2 linked regions of the Leptothrix cholodnii SP-6 genome follow. The protein of the gene in region 1 interacts with the protein of each later gene in a pairwise test. Links are inferred from orthologs where the notes say so. Each region holds a gene or a part of one and is shown in the gene's direction. Other genes may lie near its edges.

The links.
Region 2: the proteins of pheT (region 1) and secD interact in binary tests that used the Escherichia coli proteins (3 or more experiments, as listed by UniProt). The link is inferred for Leptothrix cholodnii SP-6 from one-to-one orthologs.

The regions. Positions count from the first base shown.
Region 1 is NC_010524.1:1,869,289-1,873,406, forward strand. What follows is about bases 1-3,034. They hold pheT (phenylalanine--tRNA ligase subunit beta), read left to right. Parts: upstream 1-309; coding sequence 310-2,760; downstream 2,761-3,034. Other genes in these bases: pheS (phenylalanine--tRNA ligase subunit alpha), read left to right, coding at 1-275; LCHO_RS08755 (integration host factor subunit alpha), read left to right, coding at 2,805-3,034. Outside these bases: more of LCHO_RS08755, read left to right, coding at 3,035-3,146; LCHO_RS08760 (MerR family transcriptional regulator), read left to right, coding at 3,181-3,666.
Region 2 is NC_010524.1:375,524-379,556, forward strand. What follows is about bases 807-3,755. They hold secD (protein translocase subunit SecD), read left to right. Parts: upstream 807-1,304; coding sequence 1,305-3,206; downstream 3,207-3,755. Other genes in these bases: yajC (preprotein translocase subunit YajC), read left to right, coding at 885-1,211; secF (protein translocase subunit SecF), read left to right, coding at 3,231-3,755. In the rest of the region: LCHO_RS21880 (putative bifunctional diguanylate cyclase/phosphodiesterase), read right to left, coding at 1-728; more of secF, read left to right, coding at 3,756-4,033. UniProt on the Escherichia coli protein: Part of the Sec protein translocase complex. Interacts with the SecYEG preprotein conducting channel. SecDF uses the proton motive force (PMF) to complete protein translocation after the ATP-dependent function of SecA.

The DNA.
Region 1 (4,118 bases):
TGCGCTTCCGGCCGTCGTTCTTTCCGTTCACCGAGCCGTCGGCCGAAGTGGACATCGCGTTTGCGTCCGGCCCGCTCAAGGGCCGCTGGCTCGAGGTGGCCGGCTCCGGCCAGGTACACCCGAACGTGGTGCGCAACTTCGGCCTCGACCCCGAGCGCTACATCGGTTTCGCCTTCGGCATGGGCCCGGATCGCCTGACGATGCTGCGTTACGGCGTCAACGACCTGCGCCTGTTCTTCGAAGGCGACCTGCGCTTCCTGAGCCAGTTCAAGTAAACGCACGCCACCACCCGACGCAAGGTTAGAAGCAATGCAATTCCCCGAATCGTGGTTGCGCGAGTTCTGCAACCCTGAACTGAGCAGCGATGCGCTGGCCCATCTGCTGACGATGTCCGGCATGGAAGTCGAAGAGCAGCGCCCCGTCGCGCCCGCCTTCCACGGCATCGTCGTCGCCGAGATCCTCGAAGCCGAACAGCACCCGAACGCCGACAAGCTGCGCGTGTGCACGGTCGATGCCGGTCCGCACAGCCCGGACGGCCCGCTGCAGATCGTCTGCGGTGCCCCCAACGCGCGTGCTGGCATCCGCATTCCGCTCGCCACCATCGGCGCCGAACTGCCGCCGGGCGAGGACGGCAAGCCGTTCAAGATCGGCAAGGGCAAGCTGCGCGGCGTCGAGAGCTTCGGCATGCTGTGCTCGGCGCGCGAGCTCAAGCTGTCCGAGGACCACGGCGGCCTGCTCGAACTGCCGGCCGACGCGCCGCTCGGCCAGGACATCCGCCAGTTCCTGAACCTCGACGACGCGCTGTTCACGCTCAAGCTCACGCCCAATCTGGGCCACTGCCTGAGCGTCTACGGCGTGGCGCGCGAAGTCTCGGCCCTGACCGGCTCGCCGCTGATCACGCCGGCGATCGAGCCGGTTCGGCCCAGCCACGACGCCCGCCTGCCGGTGCGCATCGAAGCGCCCGACCTGTGCGGTCGCTTCTCGGGCCGCATCGTGCGCGGCATCAACCCGCAGGCCAGGACACCCGCGTGGATGGTCGAGCGCCTGGCGCGCTGCGGCCAGCGTTCGGTCAGCGCGCTGGTCGACATCTCGAACTACGTGATGTTCGAATACGGCCGGCCGTCGCACATCTTCGACCTCGACAAGATCCAGGGCGGCCTGGTCGTGCGCTGGGGCCGCGCCGGCGAAACGCTCAAGCTGCTCAACGGCAACACCGTCACGCTCGACGAGCAGGTCGGCGTGATCGCCGACGAACATGCCGGCCAGCAGTCGGTCGAGTCGCTCGCCGGCATCATGGGCGGCGACACCACCGCGGTGAGCGACGACACCCGCAACGTCTACGTCGAAGCCGCCTTCTGGTGGCCCGAGGCGGTGGCCGGGCGTTCGCGCCGCTACAACTTTTCGACCGACGCCGGCCATCGCTTCGAGCGCGGTGTCGATCCGGCGCAGACGGTCGAGCACATCGAGCGCATCACCGCGCTGATCGTGCAGATCTGCGGCGGCGCCGACACGGTCTGCGGCCCGGTCGACGACCAGACCGCGCGCCTGCCCGAGCGTCAGCCAGTGGCTCTGCGCGTGGCGCGGGCGGCCAAGGTGATCGGCATGCCGTTGACACAGGTGCAGTGCGCCGGCGTGTTCGAGCGTCTGGGCTTGCCGTTCACCGCGGGTGAGGGCGTCCTGACCGTGACGCCGCCGAGCTGGCGTTTCGACCTGCAGATCGAGGAAGATCTGATCGAGGAGGTGATCCGCGTCATCGGGTTCGACCAGTTGCCGCTGACGCCGCCGCTGGCGCCCGTGACGGCGCGCGTGCGCAGCGAGTCGCAGCGTGGCAGCCACGCGCTGCGCCGCACCGTGGCCGCGCTCGATTACCAGGAAACGATCAACTTCAGCTTCGTCGAGGAACGCTGGGAGACCGAACTGGCCGGCAACGATCAGCCGATCCGCCTGCTCAACCCGATTGCCGCACCGCTGTCGGTGATGCGCTCCAGCTTGATCGGCAGCCTGATCCAGGTGCTGCGCCACAACCTGACACGGCGTGCGCCGCGGGTTCGGGTGTTCGAACTCGGCCGCGTCTTCAAGCGCGATGCCTCGGTGCAGACCAGCGAGCAGTCGGTCGTGGGCATCGATCAGCCCTTGCGTCTCGCGGGTCTGGCCTGGGGCCCGGCAGACAGCGTGCAGTGGGGCAGCAAGGAGCGCGCGGTCGATTTCTTCGACGTCAAGGGTGACGTGCAGGCCTTGCTGGCCCCGCGTGTGGCGCGCTTTGTCGCGGCCGAACATCCGGCGATGCATCCGGGCCGCTGTGCCCGGGTGGAAGTCGATGGCACGGTCATCGGTCACGTCGGTGAACTGCACCCGCGCTGGCGCCAGGCCTATGAGTTGCCGAGCGCACCGGTGCTGTTCGAACTCGATCTCGCCAGCCTGCTCGCGCGCGAGGTGCCCGTTTACGTGCCGGTGCCGCGCCAGCAGACCGTGACACGCGATCTGGCGCTGATCGTCAAGGACAGCGTGCCCCATGACGATGTCATCGACACGATCATGCAAGCGCCCACCGGCGGCCTGATGCGCAGCGCGCGGCTGTTCGACGTCTACCGGCCGACCGCGCAGACCACCGGTCTGGCCGAGGGTGAACGCAGCCTGGCGATCCGCCTCGAGCTGCTGGATGACGAAACGCCGCTCACCGATGCGCGCAGCGATGCGGCCATCCAAGCCGTGATCGATGCGGTGCAATCCGGTCTCGGCGCCCGGTTGCGCGGCGCCTGAACCGAAGTCCGGCCCGAACACTCGCAGTTCAACCACGGCAAGCCATGGAACGCGTCATCCTCCCCACGCTGGAAACCCCGACCCTCACCAAGGCCGAACTCGCCGAGTTGCTGTTCGAGCGCCTGGGACTCAACAAACGCGAGTCCAAGGACATGGTGGAGGCCTATTTCGACTTCATCCACGAGGCGCTGGTGCGCGGTGAGGACGTCAAGCTCTCCGGCTTCGGCAACTTCCAGGTCCGGCGCAAGGCACCGCGCCCGGGGCGCAACCCGCGCACCGGCGAAGCCATCCCGATCCGGGCGCGCAATGTCGTCACGTTTCACGCCAGTCACAAACTCAAGGCGATCGTGCAAGGCGAGACCCCGCCACCCGGCGAGTTCGAGTAAAGTCTGGGGAGACTCCTGAAACCCATTGATTTCAATGGAAAATCCTCTCCCGGCCATACCGCCCAAGCGTTACTTCACCATCGGTGAAGTGAGCGAGTTGTGTGGCGTCAAGCCGTATGTGCTGCGCTACTGGGAGCAGGAATTCACCCAACTGCGGCCGATGAAACGGCGCGGCAACCGGCGTTATTACCAGCACCACGAGGTGCTCCTGATCCGCCGTATCCGCGACCTGCTCTACGAGCAGGGTTTCACCATCAGCGGGGCACGTAATCGTCTGGCGGAATTGGGCGCGCTGAATGCGCACTCGTCGCACCTCGACGACTTCGAGGACGAAGTCTCCGAGCGCGAACTGGGCTTGTCGCCCGAACGCGTTCCGGCCCCGCCCGTACCGACCCCAGCGAGTGCGGCGCTCGTGATCAAGCCTGCCGATGCGTCGACTGCGGTCGCTCCTGCTGGCCGGGTGCAGTCCATACGCGATGAACTCTTGTCGATCCGAAGTCTGCTTGAGGTCGATTTCTAAAAACTTTTTGCTTCGGCAGTAGTAATGGCTATATAATTTTAGGCTCAGTCGGGGCGTAGCGCAGCCAGGTAGCGCACTTGCATGGGGTGCAAGGGGTCGTGAGTTCGAATCCCACCGTCCCGACCATATGAATCAACGGGTTAGCTCTCTCAAGGGGCTAGCCCGTTTGGCTTTGTGGGGCCTCCGGCAACAGGATTCTGATCTTTCGATATTGCCGATCCCGATGATGTGGATCGACTCAAGATCCAAGTGACGTCCTCCATTCTCTATCGTCGGGCTTTCAGCTGACCTGAATTCAGCAAGCCCCGGGTCCGCAGTGCCGACGGGTGGTCGTTTGCGCGGGGGCACTCCAGGATGGTTCTGAAACGAAGGAGCACTTCTCAAAAGTGCGGGACGGGTCAGTTCACGGTGACGCCTGTCGCGTGTGCAAAACAGATCGAAACCCCATGCCG
Region 2 (4,033 bases), 1.5 Mb from region 1 along the record:
GCGTCGACCATGTCGCGGCGGATCGCGGTGCCGAGCGCGGTGTCGATCTCGGCCAGGCGGTTCAGGCCGACGAGCAGCAGCGCGCCCATCGCGCCGAGCTGGCGCGCCTGGCCGACGGCCTCGTCGATGGCGGCGATCAGCTCGGGCGCCGGCCGGGCCGCGCTGCCGCCGTGCAGGCTGCGACTGCTCGTCGGCGCGCGTTCGGGGGAGGCGTGTCCGGGTGTCGTGTGTCCGTGTGTCGCGGGGGCCGGCCGCTGCGCAGCGGCCCCGGGCGGCAGCTGCACCGGCTGCCGGGTCAGCCGCGTCAGCCGGGCCGCCAGGCGGGCCATCGTCTCGATGTCGGCGGCCGTGTCGTCGAGCACCAGCAGCGACAGCGCGCCGGCCCGCAGGGCCTCGTGGCGCCAGTCGATGCCGTCGCTGCGGGCTGCGCCGGGCAGCAGCGCGAGCAGCGCGGGGGCGACCGGTGTCGCACCGGGCCGGGTGGGCGGCTCGCCGGACACGGGCGGGCCGAACTCGCGGATCTCGAGCGCCAGGCCGCGCTGGCCGGCGTGGCCGAGCACCGGTTGCATGCCGCGGGCGAACAGCGCGCTCGCCAGGGGCCCGCGCAGGCGCGCGCCCACCTGCAGCAGGACCCGTGCCGGGCTGGTCCTGGGCGTGCGTGCACCGAGCATCGGGACGGTCGGCTCGGCGGTGTGGCGGGGGAGGGGCGTATCCGTCTTGGCAGGCATGGGGGCGGTGCGGTGGAGCGTCTGAGAAGAGGTGCCGCCGCGCGCTTGCAGCGCCTGGGGCGGGCCCCTGTTCTATCGGCGCGAGTCCCCCTCGGCTTGATGGTCGGGCTGCGCCCTACAATCCAGAGCTTTGTCTTTCGCTCGAGGAGCCTGACGGTGTTCATTTCCAATGCATTCGCGCAAGCGCCCGCCGCCACTGCCGCCGACGGCGGTTCGTCTTTGATGAGCATGCTGCCGCTGGTGCTGATGTTCGTGGTGCTCTACTTCATCATGATCCGCCCGCAGCAGAAGCGCGCGAAGGAGCACAAGGCCATGATCGACGCGATCGGCAAGGGCGACGAGATCGTCACGTCCGGCGGCCTGCTGGGCAAGGTCACCAAGATCGGCGACAACTACCTGTCGATCGAGATCGCCAACGGCGTCGAGGCCCAGTGCCAGCGCGGTTCGGTGATTCAAGTGCTGCCCAAGGGCACCATCAAGTAAGCCACGGCGACCCCGCGGGGTTCAACCCGGGCGGTGCATCCTGCACGCGCCCGGACCCGCCGCCACACGGGGCTCGGCCCCGAGGACGTGACGATGAACCGTTATCCCTGGTGGAAGTACCTGATCCTCGCCATCGCGGTGCTGGTCGGGTCGCTTTACACCCTGCCCAATTTCTTCGGCGAAGCGCCGGCCGTGCAGGTCTCGAGCGGCAAGGCGACCGTGAAGGTCGATGCCTCGCTGGTGCCGCGCGTGCAGCAGGCGCTCGCCGGTGCCGGCCTGTCGCCCGACTTCGTGCAGCTCGAGGGCCTGTCCGTGCGCGCCCGCTTCGGCGACACCGACACCCAGCTCAAGGCGCGGGATGCGGTCGTCAAGGCGCTCAATCCGGATCCGTCCGACCCGAGCTACATCGTCGCGCTGAACCTGATCTCGCGTTCGCCGCAGTGGCTGACGGCGATGCGCGCGCTGCCGATGTACCTGGGCCTGGACCTGCGCGGCGGCGTGCACTTCCTGATGCAGGTCGACATGAAGGCGGCGCTGACCAAGAAGGCCGAGTCGCTGACCGGCGACCTGCGCGCGCTGCTGCGCGACAAGTCGATCCGCCATGCCGGCATCGTGCGCAACGGCGATGGCGTCGAGGTGCGCCTGCGCGACGCGCCAACCCAGGCCCGCGCGCTGGCGCTGCTGCGCGAGCAGCAGCCCGACCTGCTGTGGGTCGAGTCCACCGACGGCACCGAATTCAAGCTCGCCGGCACGCTCAAGCCCGAGGCCGCGCGCAAGGTCCAGGAACAGGCCGTCACGCAGAACATCAACACCCTGCACAACCGCATCAACGAGCTCGGCGTGGCCGAGCCGGTGATCCAGCAGCAGGGCCTCGACCGCGTGGTGGTGCAGCTGCCGGGCGTGCAGGACGTCGCCAAGGCCAAGGACATCATCGGCCGCACGGCCACGCTCGAGGTGCGCCTGGTCGACGACAGCACCGAGGCGCAGGCGGCGCTGTCGGGCGGTGGCCCGGTGCCGTTCGGCACCGAGCGCTACACCGAACGCGGTGCGCGCGCGATCATCGTCAAGCGTCAGGTCATCCTGACCGGCGAGAACCTGACCGACGCGCAGGCCGGCTTCGACGAGAACCAGCAGCCCGCCGTGCACCTCACGCTCGATGCCCGCGGCGCGCGCATCTTCCGCGACGTCACGCGCGAGAACATCAACAAGCGCATGGCCATTCTCCTGTTCGAGAAGGGCAAGGGCGAGGTCGTCACCGCGCCGGTGATCCGCAGTGAAATCGGCGGCGGGCGGGTGCAGATCTCGGGTTCGATGTCGCCGGTCGAGTCGGCCGACACCGCGCTGCTGCTGCGCGCGGGCTCGCTGGCCGCGCCGATGGAGATCATCGAGGAGCGCCTGATCGGCCCCAGCCTGGGCGCCGAGAACATCGCCAAGGGCTTCGACAGCGTGCTGTACGGCTTTGTCGCGATCGCGATCTTCATGTGCTGCTACTACCTGCTGTTCGGCGTCTTCTCGACCCTGTCGCTGGGCGTGAACCTGCTGCTGCTGGTGGCGGTGCTGTCGATGATGCAGGCCACGCTGACGCTGCCGGGCATCGCCGCCATCGCGCTGGTGCTGGGCATGGCGATCGACGCCAACGTGCTGATCAACGAGCGCGTGCGCGAGGAACTGCGTGCCGGCGCCTCGCCGCAGATGGCGATCCACACCGGCTACGAACGCGCCTTCGCGACCATCCTCGACTCGAACGTCACCACGCTGATCGCCGGCCTGGCGCTGCTCGCCTTCGGCTCCGGCCCGGTGCGCGGCTTCGCGGTGGTGCACTGCCTGGGCATCCTGACCTCGATGTTCTCGGCCGTGATGTTCTCGCGCGGCCTGGTGAACCTCTGGTACGGGCGCAAGAAGAAGCTGCAGAAGGTCTCGATCGGCCAGGTGTGGCGACCGGCCGGTGCGGTCGCCGAACCCGGCTCCGGCGTCAGCGTCGGCAAGCAGGCCTGAACCCCGTCGCCCCCAGGAGCATTCATGGAGTTTTTCCGTTTCCGGCGCGACATCCCGTTCATGCGGCATGCGCTGGTCTTCAATGTCATCTCGTTCCTGACCTTCGCGGCAGCGGTGTTCTTCCTGATCACGCGCGGCCTGCACCTGTCGATCGAGTTCACCGGCGGCACGGTCATCGAGACCGAATACGCGCAGAGCGCCGACATCGCCCGCGTGCGCGGCACCATCGAGACGATGGGCCTGGGCGAGGTCCAGGTGCAGAAGTTCGGCACCTCGCGCGACGTGCTGATCCGCCTGCCGCTGCGTGAAGGCGTCAAGCAGAACGAGCTGGTCGGGCGGGTCTTCACGCAGCTGTGCACGGCCGAGCAGGGCACGGTCAGCCAGCAGCAGACCACCACCGACAAGGGCGAGACGATCAGCCGCCAGGTCTGCCAGACCGCCGCGGGTGCCGAGCCGCTGAAGCTCTCGCGCAGCGAGTTCGTCGGCCCGCAGGTCGGCAAGGAACTGGCCGAGGACGGCGCCAAGGCGCTGGCGTTCGTGATCGTCGGCATCATGATCTACCTCGCGCTGCGCTTCGAATGGAAGTTCGCGGTCGCGGCGATCATCGCCAACCTGCACGACGTCATCATCATCCTGGGCTTCTTCGCGTACTTCCAGTGGGAGTTCTCGCTGTCGGTGCTGGCGGCGGTGCTGGCGGTGCTGGGCTACTCGGTCAACGAGTCGGTGGTGATCTTCGACCGCATCCGCGAGGCCTTCCGCCGCTACCGCAAGATGACGACTGTCGAGGTGATCGACCACGCCATCACCAGCACGATGAGCCGCACCAT